One region of the Allobosea sp. NBC_00550 genome, then DNA from elsewhere that is predicted to be linked to it. Evidence: predicted binding sites of a transcription regulator. Region 1 holds the regulator's gene; the other holds the start of a gene.

The links. The regulator PhoB, encoded in region 1, activates phosphate uptake and scavenging genes when phosphate is short. The targets are predictions, from matches to a motif close to TGTCATNNANCTGTCAT.
Region 2: a site for PhoB is predicted at 5,646-5,662, ahead of NWE53_RS12870 (glycerophosphodiester phosphodiesterase). Genes of this name have one in related genera too.

What each region holds. Positions count from the first base shown of each region.
Region 1 covers NZ_CP102772.1:2,924,614-2,934,676, reverse strand. The annotation lists gene pstC (phosphate ABC transporter permease subunit PstC) at 1-84, shown strand, start outside; gene pstA (phosphate ABC transporter permease PstA) at 102-986, shown strand; gene pstB (phosphate ABC transporter ATP-binding protein PstB) at 1,027-1,833, shown strand; gene phoU (phosphate signaling complex protein PhoU) at 1,919-2,638, shown strand; gene phoB (phosphate regulon transcriptional regulator PhoB) at 2,650-3,348, shown strand; gene NWE53_RS14085 (SpoIIAA family protein) at 3,361-3,747, opposite strand; gene NWE53_RS14080 (LysR family transcriptional regulator) at 3,801-4,727, opposite strand; gene argH (argininosuccinate lyase) at 4,824-6,239, shown strand; gene NWE53_RS14070 (amino acid ABC transporter permease) at 6,236-7,129, shown strand; gene NWE53_RS14065 (amino acid ABC transporter ATP-binding protein) at 7,126-7,920, shown strand; gene NWE53_RS14060 (ABC transporter substrate-binding protein) at 7,957-8,787, shown strand; gene NWE53_RS14055 (IS110 family RNA-guided transposase) at 8,812-9,762, opposite strand.
Region 2 covers NZ_CP102772.1:2,683,353-2,693,415, forward strand. The annotation lists gene NWE53_RS12830 (ABC transporter substrate-binding protein) at 1-408, opposite strand, end outside; partial or broken gene NWE53_RS12835 (IS110 family transposase) at 639-829, shown strand; gene NWE53_RS12840 (carbohydrate ABC transporter permease) at 829-1,254, shown strand; gene NWE53_RS12845 (ABC transporter permease family protein) at 1,238-1,642, shown strand; gene NWE53_RS12850 (carbohydrate ABC transporter permease) at 1,702-2,064, shown strand; gene NWE53_RS12855 (IS6 family transposase) at 2,177-2,875, shown strand; partial or broken gene NWE53_RS30020 (FadR/GntR family transcriptional regulator) at 3,213-3,428, shown strand; gene NWE53_RS12860 (FCD domain-containing protein) at 3,453-3,902, shown strand; gene NWE53_RS12865 (ABC transporter substrate-binding protein) at 3,963-5,555, shown strand; gene NWE53_RS12870 (glycerophosphodiester phosphodiesterase) at 5,665-6,390, shown strand; gene NWE53_RS12875 (ABC transporter permease) at 6,401-7,327, shown strand; gene NWE53_RS12880 (ABC transporter permease) at 7,333-8,202, shown strand; gene NWE53_RS12885 (IS6 family transposase) at 8,504-9,202, opposite strand; gene NWE53_RS12890 (ABC transporter substrate-binding protein) at 9,489-10,063, opposite strand, start outside.

The sequences.
Region 1 (10,063 bases):
GCGCTGGGCTGCATCCTGTTCTTCGTCACCTTCGTCGTCCTCGTCATCGCGCGACTGCTGGTCTCGCGGGTGAAGCGCTACTGAGGTCCCGGGAGATGAGCATGACCACTGCTTCCAAGCCGCGCGAACTGCCCCATACCCCCTGGGGGCGCGTCCGCCAGTCCCGCCGCACCGCCGACCGGCTGATGAAGATCATCGCCACCGGCTTCACCTTCTGCGCCATCTTCGTGCTCTTCTGGATCCTCGGCATGCTGGTGGTGAAGGGCATCGGCGGGCTCTCGCTCGCGACCTTCACCGAGGTCACGCCCGGCCCCGGCTCGCAGGGCGGCGGCCTCGCCAACGCCATCGTCGGTTCGGTGGTGCTGACCTTCCTGGGCATCGCCATCGCCACGCCGATCGGCGTGCTGGCGGGGACCTGGCTCGCCGAGTACGGCAGGCGCTCGAAGCTCGCGAACCTGATCCGCTTCATCAACGACATTCTGCTCTCGGCGCCGTCGATCCTGATCGGCCTGTTCGTCTACGTCCTGCTGGTCGAGCCGTTCCGCGGCTATTCCGGCTGGGCCGGCGGCGTCGCGCTCGGCATCATCGCGATCCCCGTCATCGTGCGCACCACCGAGGACATGCTGAGCCTCGTGCCCGGCCCGCTGCGCGAGGCCGGAGCCGCTCTCGGCGCGCCGCCCTCGGTCGTCATCACCAGCGTGACCTGGCGGGCGGCCAAGGCCGGCATGGTCACCGGCATCCTGCTGGCTCTTGCCCGCATCGCCGGCGAGACCGCGCCGCTGATCTTCACAGCGCTCAACAACAATTTCTGGTTCTCGGCGAGCCTCGTCGGCGGCGTCTCGAACCTGCCCGTGACGATCTACCAGTTCGCCTCGGCCCCTTACGAAAACTGGCAGCAGCTGGCCTGGGCCGGCTCGCTCATCATCACCATGTCGATCCTGCTGCTCTCGATCGTTGCCCGCCGCATCGTCAGCGGCGGCAAGTAGAGCTTGAATCCAACCCGGTCGCGTCTGATCCTGAAGGACCATGTCGATGCTTTCGACCCTTGAACTCTCCCCGCAATCGCTCGATGCCGAGGCGCCCGTCCGGATCGCGGTGAAAAACCTCGATTTCTACTACGGCGAGCACAAGGCGCTGAAGAACATCAACCTCGACTTCCGCGACCGGCACGTCACGGCGCTGATCGGCCCTTCCGGCTGCGGCAAGTCGACCCTGCTGCGCATCTTCAACCGGATCTACTCGCTCTATCCCGAGCAGAGGGCGACCGGCGAGATCCTGCTCGACGGGCGCAACATCATCTCCAACGATGTCGACGTGAACGAGCTGCGCTCGCGCGTCGGCATGGTGTTCCAGAAGCCGACGCCGTTCCCGATGTCGATCTACGACAACGTCGCCTTCGGCATCCGGCTCTATGAGAGGCCGCCTAAGTCCGAGCTCGACGACCGCGTCGAAGGCGCCCTGCGCCGCGCCGCGCTCTGGGACGAGGTCAAGGACAAGCTGAAGAGCTCCGGCATGGGCCTCTCCGGCGGCCAGCAGCAGCGCCTGTGCATCGCGCGCACCATCGCGCAGAAGCCGGAGGTGATCCTGTTCGACGAGCCGACCTCGGCGCTGGATCCGATCTCGACCGGCAAGATCGAGGACCTGCTGGAGCAGCTGAAGAGCGACTTCACCATCGCCATCGTTACCCACAACATGCAGCAGGCGGCCCGCATCTCGCAGTACACCGCCTTCATGTATCTGGGCGAGGTCATCGAGTTCGCGCCGACCAACACGATCTTCATGAACCCCGGCAAAAAGCAGACGCAGGACTACGTCACCGGCCGTTTCGGCTGAGCGGCGACGGACTTCTTTGTTTTATCGCATTTTCATCGCGCGAACCGGTGCCCACTTCGCTTGAAAATGCTTCGAGGATAACGCCATGACCGATCACATCGTCCGTTCCTACGACACCGATCTCGAGGGCATCCGCCGCAGCCTCGCCGAAATGGGCGGCATGGCCGAGCGCATGCTGGGCGATTCCACCGTCGCCCTGGTGCGCCGCGACACCGCGCTCGCCCAGAAGATCATCTCGGCCGACCAGCGCCTCGACAATCTCCAGCGCGAGGTCGAGGAGAAGGCGGTGCTGACCATCGCCCGGCGCCAGCCGCTCGCCAACGATCTGCGCGAGCTGATCTCGGCGATCCGCATCGCGGCGGATGTCGAGCGCGTGGGCGATCTCGCCAAGAACATCGCCAAGCGGGCCGTCGCCATCGCCGGGCAGTTCCAGCCGCCGCATCGCGCGGTCGTCGGCCTCGAGCACATCAGCCGCCTCGTCCAGGCGCAGCTCAAGGACGTGCTCGACGCCTATGCCGCCGGCAACGAGCAGAAGGCGCTCGAGGTTTGGCGCCGCGACGACGAGATCGACGCGCTCTACACCTCGCTGTTCCGCGAACTCCTGACCTATATGATGGAAGATCCGCGCAACATCACCTTCTGCACACATCTGCTGTTCTGCGCGAAGAACATCGAGCGCATCGGCGACCACACCACCAACATCGCCGAGACGATCCATTATCTCATCACCGGCGACTCGCTCGACGTGAACAGGCCGAAGCTCGACACGACCAATATCGAGGTCGAGGCGATCACGGGCAGCTGAGGCAAGACATCATGGCCGCACGCATCCTGATCGTCGAGGACGAGGAGCCGCTCACCCTGCTGCTGCGCTACAACCTCGAGGCCGAGGGCTTCGAGGTCGACAGCGTCGCGCGCGGGGACGATGCGGAGCTGCATCTGCGCGACCACACCCCCGATCTCGTGCTGCTCGACTGGATGCTGCCCGGCCTCTCCGGCATCGAGCTCTGCCGGCGGCTGCGCTCGCGGCGCGACACCGAGCGCGTGCCGATCATCATGCTGACGGCGCGCGGCGAGGAGACCGAGCGGGTACGCGGCCTTGCGACCGGCGCCGACGACTACGTCGTCAAGCCGTTCTCGCTGCCGGAACTGATCGCGCGCATCCAGGCGCTTCTTCGCAGGGCGAAGCCAGGTCACGTCGCGGGGCTGCTGGCCGCGGGCGATCTCGAACTCGACCGCACGACCCGGCGCGTCCGCCGCGCCGGCAGCGAGCTGCATCTCGGGCCGACCGAGTTCCGGCTGCTCGAATTCCTGATGCAGGCACCGGGGCGGGTCTATTCGCGCGCCCAGCTTCTCGATGCCGTCTGGGGCCGCGACGTCTATATCGACGAGCGCACGGTCGACGTCCATGTCGGGCGGCTGCGCAAGGCAATCACGCCTGCCAACACCAAGGACCCGCTGCGCACGGTGCGCGGCGCCGGCTACGCCTTCGACGAGACCTTCGCGCGCAGCTGACGCGCGCGATCGTCAGGCGTTGGGACCGCCCTCGATATCGCCGGCCCAGGCCAGCGCGGTGTCGTACTCCTCCGGCTTGAACGTGCGCACCGTGACGAAGGGGATCGCGGGGTTGAGCAGGTCGACGAAGGCGGCGAGCCAGCTCTTGTCGGTGACCACGGCCTCGCGGGGAAAACGCTGGAGCTCCCAGAGCTCGCCGAGGCTGTAGCGCGCATCCTTCCAGGCGGCTGCCAATGTCATGTCGGTGAACTCGGTGAAGTCGGCGAGGATGCCGATCTTCTCGTGGCGGCCAAGCTTCGCATCGATATCGGCCATGATCTGATCGAGATCGTCGGCTGTCAGCGTCCGCGACAGGCGATAGGCGCCGACATGGTCCGGGGCGGGCAGAATGGTGAGCATGTCTCCTCCTCGGCGAAGACAACGCACCGCCCGGAGGGAAGTTTCGCGGGGAATCAGTCTGCTGAAGAAGGCGCCCGTGTCGCGGCGTCGAACTGCCCGGCCTCGCTGAGCAACCAGGTGACGAATTCGTCGAGGCCGGGGCGATCCGGCTGGCCGAGCGGGCGGGTGAGCCAGCAGCCGGTCGCGCTTGTGAAGCCGAGACAGAGCGGGTTGACGAGCGCGCCGGAGGCCAATTCATCCGCCACATAGCAGCGCGGCGTCAAGGCGACGCCGAGCCCGGCGACGGCGGCGCTGGTAATCACGGAATAGTAGCCGTAGCGCACGGTGTGCTCGGGCACGGCTCCGCGCAGATCGTGGGCCTCGGTGAACTCGGCCCAGAAGGTCGGCATCTGATAGTGCTGGAGCAGTGTCATCTTCTGGATGTCGGCGGCGCGGCGGAAACCGCCCATGCGCTCGATCAGGCTCGGCGCGGCGACGAGGGCGACATCGCGGCCGAACAGATAGTGCGCCTCCCTGCCGGTCCAGGGCGGGACGCCGTGGGCGATATCGAGATCGGGCTCTTCGGTCTCGCTCTCGCTGACATAGTTGGTGAACTGCACGTCGACGCCTGGGTGAGCCTCGGCGAAGGCGGGAAAGCGCCCCATCAGCCAGCGCTCGCCGACGATGGCGACCATGTGCAGCCGGATCGGCCGGGCGACGGCGGAGCGCTCGGCCAGGCGCCGCGCGCCGCGATCCATCTGCTCCAGCGCCGCTTCGGCATAGGGCAGATAGATCGCGCCGGCTTCGGTCAGCTTCAGGCCGAGCGGGCTGCGATCGAACAGCACGGCGCCGAGATGATGCTCCAGCGAGAGGATCTGCTTGGAGACGGCGCTCTGGGTGAGGTTGACCGCCTGCGCGGCGCGGGCCGTCGAGCCCAGTCGTGCGACGGTGGTGAAGGCCCGCAGGGCGGTCGATGACGGGGGAGGCCGACCGGCGGCCATGGGGTATTCCTTTTCGGACTATCTCTGCGGAGATCGTTTCGTTTGCCGGCCTCTCGGTCAAGAGGCCATTCTTCCGCTAGGGGAGGAACGAGCATCATGAACCAGACGACCCGCCTGTGGGGCGGACGTTTCCGCAAACCGCCGGATGCGCGGTTGATGAAGCTCTCCAGCGCAGCCGGCGAGCACGCCAGGCTGGTGCCCCAGGATGTCGCGGGCGGCAAGGCGCATGCGGCCGAACTCGGGCGCGCCGGGCTGCTGACGGCCCCGGAACTCGACACCATCCTGACCGCCCTCGACGCGATCGCGCGGGACACGGTCGAAGGCCGCATCGCGCCGGGGCCGCAGGACGAGGACGTCCACACCTTCATCGAGCGCATCCTGACCGAGCGGATCGGCTCGACCGGTGCCAAGCTCAGGGCCGGGCGCTCGCGCAACGACCAGGCGGCCAACAACCTCAAGCTCTATCTGCGCGAGAAGTCGCGTTCGCTGGCGGCGATGCTGGCCGAATTGCTGACCGCGATCGCCGACCAGGCGGAATTGCACGCGGCCTCGGTCAGCCCCGGCTTCACCCATCTGCAGAGCGCCCAGCCCGTCACCTTCGGCCACTGGCTGATGGCGCATGGCCAGGTGCTGATGCGCGATGCCTCGCGCCTGAAGGATTGGGAAGCGCGCTCCGGCCAGTCGCCGCTCGGGGCGGCGGCGCTTGCCGGCTCCGCGATCACGCTCAATCCCGAGCTCAGCGCGCGGGCGCTCGGCTATGATCGGCCGTTCGAGAATTCGGTCGATGCGGTCGGCGCGCGCGACCATGTCGCGGAGTTCCTGTTCGTCGCGGCGATGCTGACGACGAACCTGTCGCGGCTCGCCGAGGAGGTGACGCTGTGGGCTTCCAGGCAATTCGCCTGGGTGACGCTGGACGACGCCTTCGCCACCGGCTCCTCGATCATGCCGCAGAAGAAGAACCCCGATATCGCCGAGATCTCGCGCGGGCGGGCGGCGCGGCTGACCGGCGATCTCGTCGCCATGCTCGGAGCGTTGAAGGGGTTGCCGCTTTCCTACAACCGCGACCTCGCCGAGGACAAGCGCGCCGCATTCGACGCCGTCGACGTGCTGGAAGAGGTGCTGCCCGCCTTTGCCGGGCTGATCGCCAGCATGAGCGCCGACGCCAAGGTGATGCGTGCCCAGGCCGGCTCCGGCTTCGCGCTGGCGACCGAAGTGGCCGACTATCTCGCCCGCAGGGGCGTGCCCTTCGCCGAGGCGCATGAGATCACGGGGACCCTGGTGCGCTATTGCGAGGAAATGGGGCGTGAGCTGGAGACGCTCGACGCCGTCGACCTCCGGGCCGTCGATCCGCGGCTCGACGCTGGCGTGATCGACCATCTGACGCTCGATGCCGCCGTCGCGGCCCGCAGCGGCCATGGCGGCACGGCACCCGACCGCGTGCGCGAGCAGATCGCGCGCTTCCGTGACAACCTGACGGCTCTTGAAGCCTGGAGCCGGGAGACGCGGCGATGACCGACGCCACTTCACCGATCAGCAGCCGCGATCTCTCTGCTATCGCCCATCTCAGGATCGTGCCGCGGCGCTTCTACGGCCGCTGGTTCGCCTCGGCCGTGATCCTCGCCATCCTGGCCTGGATTGTGATGGCCTTCGTCGAGGGCGACATCGCCTGGCCGGTGGTCCGGCAGTTCTTCACGGCGCCCGCCATCATCGCCGGCCTCGGCAACACGCTGATCATGACCGTCTGCGCGATGACGCTCGGCGTCGTGCTCGGCGTCGTCTTCGCGATCATGTACATGTCGCCGAACCCGGTGCTGCGCAGCGTGGCGCTGTTCTACATCTGGTTCTTCCGCGGCACGCCGCTGCTGCTGCAGCTCCTGATCTGGTTCAACCTGGCGCTGGTCTTCCCGACCATCGGCATTCCGGGTGTGTTCTCCTGGCGGACGATCGATATCATCGGGCCGTTCATGGCGACGCTGCTCGGGCTCGGCATGAACCAGGGCGCCTATACGGCCGAGGTGGTGCGCGGCGGCATCCTCTCCGTCGACACCGGCCAGACCGAGGCCGCCAAGGCGATCGGCATGACGCGGCTGACGACGCTGCGCCGGATCGTGCTGCCACAGGCGATGCGCGTCATCATCCCGCCGGTGGGCAACGAGGTGATCAGCATGGTCAAGCTCACCTCGGTGGCGAGCGTGATCCAGTACGCCGAGATCCTGCGCAACGCGCAGACGATCTATTATGCCAATGCGCGGGTCATCGAACTGCTGATCGTCGCCGCGGGCTGGTACCTGCTGGTCGTGACGCTGCTGCAGATCGGCCAGTATTTTCTCGAATGCCACTTCTCGAAGGGGCGGGTGGGACGGCGCATCAAACGCGCCGCGGTTCAGGAGGAGCCCGCATGAGCGCGGTGGCGAACACGGCAGAGGCCGATAGCGCGATCGTCACGATCGCCAATGTCAGCAAGTTCTTCGGCGATCTGAAGGCGCTGAACAACGTCTCGCTCTCGATCGAGCCCGGCACGGTCCAGTGCATCATCGGGCCGTCGGGCTCGGGCAAGTCGACGCTGCTGCGCTGCATCAACCAGCTCGAGAAGATCGACCAGGGCGCCATCCGCGTCGATGGCGAACTGATCGGCTATCGCCGCGTCGGCGACGAGCTGCACGAGCTGACCGACCCGGAGATCGCGCGCCAGCGCCTCGCCACCGGCATGGTCTTCCAGCGCTTCAACCTGTTCAACCACATGACGGCGCTGCAGAACATCATCGAGGGGCCGCTCACCGTGCTGAAGCGGCCGCGCAAGCAGATCGTCGCCGAGGCGACGGCGCTGCTCGAGCGTGTCGGCCTCGCCGAGAAGCGCGACGCCTATCCGAGCGAGCTTTCGGGCGGGCAGCAGCAGCGCATCGCCATCGCCCGGGCGCTGGCGATGAAGCCGAAGCTGATGCTGTTCGACGAGCCGACCTCCGCGCTCGACCCCGAACTCGTCGGCGAGGTTCTGAACGTGATGCGCGATCTCGCGGCCTCAGGCATGACGATGATCGTGGTCACGCATGAGCTCGGCTTCGCGCGCGAGGTGGCGGGCGATGTCGTCTTCATGGACAAGGGCGAGATCGTCGAGCAGGGTCCGCCGCAGACCGTTCTCGTCGCGCCGAAACAGGCGCGCACGCGCGACTTCATCGCCGCCGTCCTGAAGTGACGGCAACGGAATCAGTTCACTAGAGGGAGAGACCACATGCTTCGTTTGACCATCGCCGCCGCGCTGCTCGCCGGCACCGCGCTCGCCGCACAGGCCCAAGCCCTGCCGGACCGCGTCAAGACCGCCGGCAAGATCATCATCGCCACCCAGCCGAACTATCCGCCGATCACCTTCAAGGACGTGGCGACCAACCAGCTCTCGGGCTTCGATATCGAGCTCGGCGAGGCCATCGCCAAGGAGCTCGGCATCAAGGTCGAGTGGCAGGAGACCGCCTTCGCCCAGATGCTGTCCTCGCTGCAGACGGGCCGCGTCGACGCGGTGATGGCGGGGATGAGCGACCTGCCGGCACGGCGCGAGGCGGCCGATTTCATCAACTACCTGGATTCCGGCGCGCAATTCTACACGGTCACGGCGTTCAAGGACACGATCAAGACCCCCGAGGGCCTCTGCGGCAAGAGTGTCGGCGCCAGCCGCGCGACCAACTGGCCGCGCCAGATCGGCGAGTGGAGCGCATCGAACTGCGTCGCCAAGGGCAAGCCCGCGGTCAACGTGGTCGAGACCGAGGGCTCGGTCGATGCCCGCACCCAGCTCAAGACGCAGCGCCTGCAGGGCGGCGTCCAGGGCAGCGAGACGATGAGCCATTTCCAGAAGCTCGAGCCGAACACCTATATCCCGCTCGGCAAGCCCTTCACCCATTCGCTGGCCGGCATCCCCTTCGCCAAGACGGCGGAAGGGACGCAGCTGCGCGACGCCGTCAAGGGCGCGCTCGACCGGCTCCAGGCGAACGGCACCTATGACGCGCTGATCCAGAAGTACGGCCTGCCCGACAACGCGATCAAGCCGATCACCGTCAACCAGGGCAAGTAAGTCCTGCGGAGCATCTGCGCGTCATCAACTCAGTTTGTTTTGGTCTCTGACGCGGGCATTTGCGATGACGATGATGCGTCGCATGATTGCGGTGAGAGCGACGATTGGCTTTTTTCCGTTTGCGATGAGGCGTGTGTAGGCGTCGCGCATGGCGGGGTCGTGCCTTGCGGCGGCCATTGCGGGCATGAACAGGGCGGCCTTGATTTCGGCCCTGCCGCCTCTGGTTGGGCGGTAGGCGTCTCGACTGCCGCTCTGGTTTGGATGAGGAGCCAGGCCTGCGAGTGCGGCGGCCTGGCGCCGGCTGATGCGTCCGAGCTCGGGCATGAGTGCGATGAGGGTGGCGGCGGTGGTCGTTCCGATGCCGCGGATGGAGCGCAAGGCCTGCTCGCTTCTGTCGGTGCGGGCGATGGTGCGCAGGGTCTCGGCGATGGTTTGCGCCAGGGCGGCGATCTGGGCTTTGAGGCAGTCGTGCAGGGCCTGGAGCGGGGCTTTGACCGGTTCGATGCCGGGAGCGTTGAGCCGGTTGGTGCAGGCCGTTCTCTGGGCGACGAGATCGGCTCTGGTCCGCACCAGGACCTGGAGGCGCTCGCGTGCCGGGGCGGGCGCCTGCCAGCGGATCAGCCGAGCGTGGCGCTCGGCGCCGTAGCGGGCAAGCGCCCTGGCATCGAGCGCATCGCTCTTCCCGAGCGTCCCATAGGAGCGGATGAAGGCCTTGACCTTGCGGGCATCGGCGCGATGGGCCGGGCAGCCGGCTGAGACGAGCGCCGCCAGCAGGGCGTCCTCATAGCCGCCCGTCGCCTCGCAGACGACGAGGCAGTCCGGGCCGAGCCCGGCTGCGAAGGCTGCCAGGGCCGAAGCCTCGTTAGGGAGACTGCCGAGGGTGTCGCCGCGGCTGTCGAAGACGACGATCCCGGCCTTGCCGACATCACAGCCGAGGAAACGGGAGGGTTCAGGGACCGTGGTGCAAACCGGCATCGGGAGCTATCCTCGAAGGGCTTGTGATTGTCTGCGGGCGTTCGGCTCATGCGAAGAGGCCCTGGCAACTCACCAAGCGTGACAAGGGAAGCGACCCGCAACCTCGATGACGACGGGCGAAAGCCCTGGCTCGGGACGGTCGACGAGTCGCGTCTGGTCCGGCCGGCCAGCCGGACCAGACATCCCGCTCACGCGGAACAAAACCTCAATACCCCATCACAAACAGACAATGCTCGGGCTTGACCCGAGCATCTCGGAAACCGGCGCGCGCTCGTCATGAGATTCTCGGGTCGACGCGATG
Region 2 (10,063 bases), 240 kb from region 1:
CTGGATATCGACGGTCGCCTTGACATCGGCCGAGCTGAACTCGACGCCGTCGCTCCAGAACAGGCCGCGCCGCAGCTTGACCCGCATCTCGGTGAAATCGGCGTTGTAGACCGGTTTCTCCGCGGCAAGGGAATTGTCCCAAGCGCCGTCCAGGCCCTTTTCGGGATCGATGTACCAGAGCGTATCGAGCGCCGCCTGTTGCAGCCCGTTGGACTGGCTGCCGGCGTTGATCGCCCAGATGTTGAACCAGCCGGCGTTCTTGATCGTTCCTTCCGGATTCTCAAGGATCAGGAGTTCCTTGCGCGGAATGTTCTGCGGAATGCCCTGCGCCGCCGCGGGCGACGGGGATAACGGCAGCGCCGGAATCAGCAGCGCAGCGGCAAGCAGCCAGGCGCGTAGACGCGTCATCGTAACCTCCCTGAAGACGGGGCGTTTCTCGCCCTTCGTGTCCGGGAGCTTATGCGGTGCCCAATAACAGGGCAACGACAGTTGTGATCTATATCAGAAGGTTAGGTATAAATATGATAGTCCTTTGATATTAAACATATTTTTTGGACCTATATACGTAGTTGACCTTGGAGTTAGCCCTTGAGGTGGACGGTTAGAAGCGAGGCAATTGACCGGCGACCCAGGGTACGCCCTCAGCCAAAGCGGGGGTCTTCGAAACCGGCCCCTGTGCGTGTGTCTTTATCAGGCGCTATGCGCACCAGGCCTACCTGCAGTTTGCATCGATGCTCGCTATGCCAAAGCCGCGCTCGCCATGGCATCAAACAAGACCGACGCGAATGATGCGGATGGCTTGGCCCATCTGCCGGAAGGCGGCTTTTATTGTGGGGTATCTGCACCATCAGCATATGGCATCATCTGCCATTCACCTTCGTCATCCTCAACGCGGCCGTCATTTCGGTACCGCGCGAGCTCTATGAAGCCGCCCGCGTCGATGGCGCCACCGCTCTGCAATCGCTGTGGACCATCACCATCCCCATCATCTTGCCGGCGGCAATGCTGGCGATCCTGTTCCGCTATATCTTCGCCTTCCGCATGTTCAGCGAGGCGTGGCTGGTGACCAAGGGCGGGCCAGTCCAGCTCACCGAGATACTGGGCACCTATCTCTATCGCGCCGGGTTCAGGTTCTCCGACTTTGGTGCCGCCGCGGCGACAGGCTGGCTGATGGTGGTCGGGTCGCTGGTTCTGGCGTTATTTTACCTGCGAACTATGAATCGAAAGTCATTCGCCAATGACCAGGTCGCTTAAATTCGCGCTCAGGGCCATCCTGATTTGCCTGATCGTCGTATGGTCGCTCTTTCCTGTCGCCTATATCGTCGTCAATTCCTTCAAGTTCCAACGCGACATCTTCGCTTTCCCGCCAAGAATTTTCTTTACGCCGACCTGGGGTAACTACGCCGATTTGTGGAACAACTACCCTGACTTCCTCGGCTTCGTAGCCAACAGCCTCGTCATCTCGATTCTCGCGACCCATGCTGTCGGTCTTTGCGGCCGCTTGCGCCGGCGACATCTATTCGCGCTGTCGCTCAGCGCTCTTGTCCGCATCGCCCTTCTATCTCATCGCCATCCGCCTGCTGCCGCCCCTCGTCATCACCATTCCGCTGTTCCCATGGGTCAATCGGCTCGGCCTCGCTGATAGCCACCTGATCCTCATCCTGCTCTACGCAACCTTCTGGGTGCCTGAATGTGCTGATCATGAAGGAGTTCATCGATCAGATTCCCAGGGAGCTCGACGAGTCAGCCACCGTCGACGGCGCTAGCGAGAGTCAAATTTTGCGCTACGTTATCGCGCCTCTCGCTGTCCAGGGCATGGTGGCGTGCGCGGTATTCGTCTTCGTCTTCTCGTGGAACGAGTATGTCTACGCCTTCATATTCACCATTCAGCACGCAAAGACGACGCCGCTCATCTTGAGCGAACTGATGGATCCAGTCACCGGCACCAATTACGGCGTCCTGTTCGCGGCCGCGACCGTCCAGCTCGTTCCCATCCTGATCGTCGTCATGGCGTTGCAGCGCTTCCTGGTCGCGGGCCTGACGACGGGGGCGGTCAAGGGGTGATGCTCGTTTAATCGCCGGCCTGTCGCGGGGGAGCCGACAATATCGGGCTCTGTTGCAAACTCTTTCTACGTCCGGTTTCGGATTGGGCTCCAGCCTCTTTCGGAGAGATCCCATGTTCAAAGGCCGCCATTTCGAGCCGTCTGCGATCGTGCTTTGCGTTCGCTGGTATCTGGCTTACGCACTGAGCCTACGCGACCTTCGGGAAATGATGGCGGAGCGTGGCATCAGCATTGACCACTCGACGATTCATCGCTGGGTCGTTCATTTCTCACCCTTGCTGCTTGAACGCTTCAACCGGCGCAAGCGCGCGGTGACCGGGAAATGGCATATCGACGAGACCTACATCAGGGTGCGTGGACAATGGATGTACCTCTACCGCGCCATCGACAGCGTCGGCGACACGGTGGAGTTCCATTTCAGCGAGCATCGCGACCTGCCGGCGGCCAAGGCTTTCTTCAGAAAGGCTCTGGAGCGCCATGATCGACCGGATCGCGTCGTCATCGACGGTAGCCAAACCAACCGGGCGGCGGTCGTGTCCTGTGATGCGATACATCGATTGCAGGATCGGTCACGGCGCCGGCTGAAACCGATCCAGGTCCGCCAGAGCCAATATTTGAATAACCGCATCGAGCAGGATCATCGTCGAATCAAACGTCGTGTTCGGCCGATGCTTGGTTTCAAATCTCTCGCGACCGCCAGCGTCGTCCTATCCGGCATCGAATTGGTTCACATGATGCGGAAACGGCAGGCAAGGTTTGCCTTAAACCCCTCCCCGTCCATTGCCGAGCAGTTCACAATCCTCGCAGCATAAACCAGGCCCGACATGAAACGTCTTTGACCACGCCAGAATTTGCAACGGAGCCGATCGGGGTCGTGAGTTGGCCGCCGGTGGCGCGACTGGTGAGAGGGGAGGTGCTGGCAGGGTCGGCGCTTCGAGGGACTGTTAAGAGAACGTTACAATTGCCCCCTAAGCAGTGCTCTGATGACCCAGCTTCGGATCGCGCGACAATCACCCGCTTTATGTCCAACATATCAGCTAATAGTATCTTAAAATTGCGGTCTTCGTTTCCATATGGCCAACAATTGGGTTGCAACTGCCCTTTTGATGGATATGGTCTAGTTGAATTCTGGCGGATAGGTGGACGCATTTGACATCGATCGAAGAGCTTTCAGCCGTCGAACGCACGGTCGGCGGAATCAGAGAGTTCATGCGTGCTGGCCGGCTGAAAGTCGGCGACTCCCTGCCGACCGAGGCCGAACTCGCGTCTCAATGTGGTGCCAGCCGCAACACGGTCAGAGAAGCGCTTCGGACTCTTAGGGCGTATGGCATCGTGGAGACGCGGCAGAAGGCCGGCGCCGTCATCACCGATCGGCGCCAGGACGCCGTCATGAACGTCTTTTCTTTCGCGATGGACCTGTCGGCCGGGACGTTTCGCGACATCCAGAGTTTCCGGCAGATCATCGAGACGAGCATCGGCGGTCAGCTCATCGCCAAGATCGACATCGCCATGATCGACGCGGCCGAGGCCGCCAACCACGCCATGGCGAATGCATCCGACGCCGCTTCGGCCGCGCCGCTCGATTTCGCCTTTCATCGCATCATCATCGACGCGGTCAGCAACGAGACGCTGTCCGAGATCTATCGGATGTTCAAACCGTTGATGATCAAGGCGATCGAGATGGGCAAGGCCCGCGATCTTTCTGCAGCTATCGAGGAGCATAGGCTTATTCTGCAGGCGCTGCGCGACAAGGACGCCCTCGCCTACGCCTTCCATGCGGCCTCGCATGCCCGCTTCGGGATGGAGTGCCTGAGCGAAGCGGCTGTGGTCGCGGGCTAGCTGCACGGCATAGAAGTCCGGGCTCGTGGCCCGGCAGGTTCTGGGACGGGGACTGTCAGGATGATGAAGACAATGATCGCGGCGGCGCTGGCATGCGGCGCTCTTTATGCCAGCCTGCCGGCCTCGCCGGCGCTGGCCCAGCAGTCCAACTTGACGGTGGCGGTCAACGACCTGCCCCGGACGCTCGATCCCGGCGAGACGCCCGGCAATGTCGATGTTCGCGTGTACTACAACATCTTCGACACGCTGATCCGGCGCGACTTCGCCCATCCCGCGGCCGATGGCGGGGCAAAGCTCGTTCCGGGCCTGGCGGAAAGTTGGGCCTGGACATCCCCGACGACCTTCGACGTCAAACTGCGGGACGGGGTGACGTGCCATGACGGCACACCTTTCGATGCAGACGATGTCATGACAACATTTTCGTCCGAGCGCCTCTGGGGCGCCGACAGCTACTATCCGGAGGGACGCGTCTATTTCGGCATGCTGAAGGACGTGCAGAAGCTGGATGGTCGGACGGTGCGCTTCGTCACCGCCGCGCCCGATCTTGCGCTCGAGCACCGGCTGTCCAGCTATATCTCCTTCGTGATCTGCGACAGCGCCTGGAACGCATCGCGCAAGGAGGGGGTCGGCCACAAGGTCTGGATGGCGGAAGCCGCCCGCGCGCTTCGTGCCAAGCCGATCGGCACCGGACCTTATCGCTTCGTCGACTACACCCGCAACGACAGGTTGCGGCTGCAGGCCTTCGACAAGTATTTCGAAGGCAAACCCGCCGCCGAGATGGTGACCTTCCGCTCGGTGCCGGAGGTCTCGGCTCGCGTTGCCGGCCTGATCGCCGGCGATTTCGACATCATCGTCGATCTGCCGCCCGACCAGTGGAAGAACATCGCGAAATATCCGGATCTGAAGTTGATGCCGGCGGCTTTGGAGAACACCCATGTCGTGACCTTCAACATGAACGATCCGGTGCTGGCCGACAAAAAGCTGCGCCATGCCATGAGCCTGGCGATCGATCGCAAGGCGCTGGTCGATTCACTGTGGGACGGCAAGACCTACACGCCCAACGGTCATCAACTGGAAAGCTTCGGTCCGCTCTATATCAAGGACCGCCCGGGCTATACCTTTGACCTCGAAAAGGCCAAGCAGCTCGTCAAGGAAAGCAGCTACAAGGGCCAGGAGATCGTCTACCGGCTGGTGCCGAGCGTCTATCTCTACGGGCCGGAAGCCGCGCAGAGCATGCAGGAGATGTGGCGCGCAATCGGCGTCAATGTTCGGCTTGACTTCGTCGATTCCTCCAAGGACCAACAGAAACCAGGCCAGCAGCTGACGCCGTGGTCGAACACCTTCCGGATCCCCGATCCGACCGGCTCGCTGCTGGTACTATGGGGGCCGGAATCGGACATGCAGAAGGGCCAGAAGCTCTACAAGGCCAATCCGGAGTTCAACGAGCTCGCCCGGGAGCTCTACACCTCGAATGATCAGGCCGAACGTCGCCGCATCTTCGCCCGCGCGCTCGACCTGTTCGAGGACGATATGCCGATGACGATGCTCTACAACCCGGCTCCGGCCTATGCGACGAAGAAGATCATCAACTGGATGCCCTATTCGCATTACTACATGGACCTGCGCCCGACGAACTTCTCATTCGCCAAATGATCGGCGTGCCGGCGTCGGCGACCTCCGGCGCACTGATACGATTGGGCCGCGCATCGTGCGGCCCATGCCTTCGCAATGACCGCTCCACCAAAGACATCGAGATGACATCGTGACGAAACCTTTGGTGATCGCTCATCGGGGCTATTCCGCCCGCTATCCCGAAAACACGATCGCCTCCTATGAGGCGGCGATCGCAATGGGCGCCGACATCATCGAGAGCGATGCCCGACTGTCGTCCGACAGCGTCGCCTTCTCCTGCCATGATGCGGATTTCAAGCGGCTTCTAGGCGATGTCCGCACGGTGGCGGAGATGACAGAGGCGGAACTGAAGGCAATCGTCCTTCCCGACGGCAGCCGTCCCTTGCTCCTGGAGGAGGTGCTCGAGCAGATCAGCCCGTTCCGCAAGGTGCTGATCGACGTCAAGACGCAGGACGCCGCGATCATCGACGTCGTCATCGCCGACATCCGCAAAACCGGCGCGCTCGCCGATGTCTGGGTAGGTGTGCGCGATCTCAACCAGGCCAGGCAGATCAAGGCGGCGGAGCCCAACGTTGCCGTGCTGGCCTTCCTACCGGACTACACGCGCGCCGCCGAGTTCGCCGCGGCCGGCGCCACGGCCTTCCGCGTCTGGGAAGGCCATCTCGGGCAGGCGGCCGTGCAGGCGCTGTTTCCCCGCCTGCCGGTGTGGGTCACAATGGGGCATATGGAAACGCCCTATTGTGTCGGTGATACGGATCCGGAGCGTCTTGCGAAGGTATTGGCGCTGAAGCCAAGCGGGGTCCTCATCAACGACCTGTCGTTGATGCTGCCGGCGCCTGCACGCGACTTCGACTGAGGAAATCGCGTTGGCCAGCTCTTCCATCGGCTTCAAGCTTTTGCGCGCCGTACTCACGATCTGGATCGTGACCACATTCACCTTCATGGCCCTGAACCTGTCGGGCGATCCGATCGAGGCGCTGGTTGGCGACCAGGCCTCGCCGGCGACAATCGCGGAATACAGGGCGAAGTTCGGGTTCGACCGGTCGCTGCCCGAGCAGTACCTGTCCTATCTCTGGAACATCGCGCATGGCGACTTCGGCGTCTCGCTGTCGGACCAGCGGCCGGCGCTGGACCTGATCCTCCAGGCGCTGCCCAATACGGCGCGGCTCGGGCTCACCGCCTTCGGCCTGGGCGTGACGCTGGGCGTGTTACTTGGCATCGCGGCGGCGCTGAATCGGAACTCCACGATCGACCGATTGGTAATGAGCTTCGCGGTCTTCGGCTTCAGCATACCTAGCTTTTTCCTCGGCATCATCCTCATCCTGCTCTTTGCAGTGCAGATCCGCCTGCTGCCCAGCTCGGGGGCGGATTCGCTTGCTCATCTCGTGCTGCCGGCGATCACGCTCGGTACCAATTTTGCCGGCATCTTCGCGCGCTTCACGCGTTCTTCGATGCTCGAGGTGCTCAACCAGCAATATATCACGGCGGCGCGGGCGCGCGGCATTCCCGCCTTCTCGCGCGTCCTCATCCATGCACTGCCCAATGCCGCCATCCCGATCCTGACCGTGATCGGCCTCAAGCTCGGCGACCTCGTCGCCGGCTCGATCATCGTCGAGACCGTGTTCGCCTGGCCCGGCATCGGCCGCCTGCTTGTGGGTGCGATCAATGCGCGGGATTTTGCCGTGGTGCAGGCGATTGTGATCCTGACCGCGATCACGATGGTGCTGGCCAACCTTTTGGTCGACGCAGCCTATGTCCTGGTCGATCCGCGCATGCGGGAGCAGGGCCGATGAGCGAGATGGCCGCCCCAGAAGCTCCTCCCGTCGCTCGCGCGCGACGGCGCTATCCTCCGCTGCTGGTGATCGCGGCGCTGGCGTTTCTGGCTACCATCGTGGCCGTCTTCGCGCTGGCCGACCTGCTTGCACCCTTCGACTATCGCGCCCAGGCGCTGCGCAACCGCCTCGCGCCGCCGGTCTTCCTCGGCGGTAGCTGGAGCCATCTGCTAGGCACCGACGAACTCGGCCGCGACACCTTCAGCCGCTTGCTTTTTGCCATTCGCTTCAGCCTTCTGGCCGCTTTCGGCGGCACCGTCATCGGCGCGCTGATCGGCACCACGCTCGGCTTCATCGCCGCGCATTTCCGCGGCGTAGTCGAGGAAACAATCGTGATGCTGGCGGATGTGCAGGCCTCGCTGCCGTTCATGCTGATCGCATTGTCGCTGATCGCCGTCTTCGGAAGCAGCTTTCTGCTCTTCGTCATCATCATGGGGTTCTATGGCTGGGAGACGTTCGCGCGGCTGACGCGCAGCGCCGTGCTCGCAACCATGGGCAAGGGCTATGCTGAGGCGGTCACCGCGCTCGGCGCGACGCCCGCACGCATCTACCTGAGACACGTCCTGCCTAATATTCTCGGCGTGCTGATCGTCCAGTTCTCGCTGAACTTCCCGCAGGTCATCCTTCTCGAGGCCTCGCTCAGCTTCCTCGGGCTTGGCATCCGCCCGCCGCTGACGAGCCTGGGCCAGATGCTCGGCGCGGGGCGCGCCTATCTCACCACCGCCTGGTGGATCGCCGTGATACCGGGCCTGGTGATCTTCCTGACCACCGTCTCGATCTCGATCATCGGCGACTGGCTGCGCGATCGGTTCGATCCGACCTTGCGCAACACCTGACGCCATTGGGTCCCGACACAATAGGAGTACAGGGGGAGCATGGCGTTCCATCGCTTTACCCCGACCAGCTATTCGAATGTCGTGTCCATCGATCATCGAGACGGACGCTTGCTTCTTCACCGTCGTCCCGACGGAGAAAATGCTAACGCGGCGACGACTGATGACGAAGGGCTACCGACCCGAGATTTCGATAACCGCCCCATGGTTCACTGCTCAGGAGCATTGCGGGGCATGCCTGGTTGTCGAACTGGCTCCGTTGCAAATTCTGGCGTGGTCAAAGACGTTTCATGTCGGGCCTGGTTTATGCTGCGAGGATTGTGAACTGCTCGGCAATGGACGGGGAGGGGTTTAAGGCAAACCTTGCCTGCCGTTTCCGCATCATGTGAACCAATTCGATGCCGGATAGGACGACGCTGGCGGTCGCGAGAGATTTGAAACCAAGCATCGGCCGAACACGACGTTTGATTCGACGATGATCCTGCTCGATGCGGTTATTCAAATATTGGCTCTGGCGGACCTGGATCGGTTTCAGCCGGCGCCGTGACCGATCCTGCAATCGATGTATCGCATCACAGGACACGACCGCCGCCCGGTTGGTTTGGCTACCGTCGATGACGACGCGATCCGGTCGATCATGGCGCTCCAGAGCCTTTCTGAAGAAAGCCTTGGCCGCCGGCAGGTCGCGATGCTCGCTGAAATGGAACTCCACCGTGTCGCCGACGCTGTCGATGGCGCGGTAGAGGTACATCCATTGTCCACGCACCCTGATGTAGGTCTCGTCGATATGCCATTTCCCGGTCACCGCGCGCTTGCGCCGGTTGAAGCGTTCCAGCAGCAAGGGTGAGAAATGAACGACCCAGCGATGGATCGTCGAGTGGTCAATGCTGATGCCACGCTCCGCCATCATTTCCCGAAGGTCGCGTAGGCTCAGTCCGTAAGCCAGATACCAGCGAACGCAAAGCACGATCACAGACGGCTCGAAATGGCGGCCTTTGAACAGGGATCTCTCCGAAAGAGGCTGGAGCCCAATCCGAAACCGGACGTAGAAAGAGTTTGCAACAGAGCCCATCCCGTTTCCATGGGTCTACAATGTCGGGGCCACGCTCGAAGGCTTCGCCCGGGTACGCGCATTGGCCAAAAGCGAGGCACTCGTGATCCCCGGCCCCGACCCGCAGATCATCGTGCGGTTTCCGCCGTCTCGGACGCCGCGAAGGGCTTCGTCGTCCGGCTCGATTGAGTGTCCGCCGCGACCAGTCGAGGTCGCGGCGGCGCGTCATCGCCTGCAATCAGGGCTTCTGCATCTGCAGAACGTTGGTCTCTTCGTCGTTGCGTGCGGCATAGGACACCTTGTCCTTGCGCCCTGCCCAGATCGCGTTGAGCGTGACGACGGGGATCGTCGAATAGTCCTTGATCGACATCTCCATCGCCTCGATCAGCATGGCCTTGCGCTTCTCGTCATCGACCGTGGTGATCGCGGTCTCGATTAGGGCGTCGAGCTTGGGATTGGAGTACATGGTGCGGTTATTGGCGCCCAGGCGCTTGTTGTTGTCGAGCGTGTGGACCAGCGACTGCAGGATGTAGGAAGTCTCGCCCGAGAGCGAGCCCCAGCCCGACATCTGCAGTGAATACTCGAGCCGCGCCGAGGCGGGGAAGAAGACGGCCCGCGGCGTCGCCGCCACGATCGCCTTGATGCCGATGCGGTTGAGCATGCCGCCGAGTGCGGTGCAGACCGCCGCGTCATTGGGCAGGCGGTCGGAACTGCAATGCAGGGTGATGCCGAAGCCGTTGGGATAGCCGGCCTCGGTCAGCAACTTCTTGGCTCCGTCAGGATCGAACTTGTCAGGCTTCAGAGCGGTGCTGG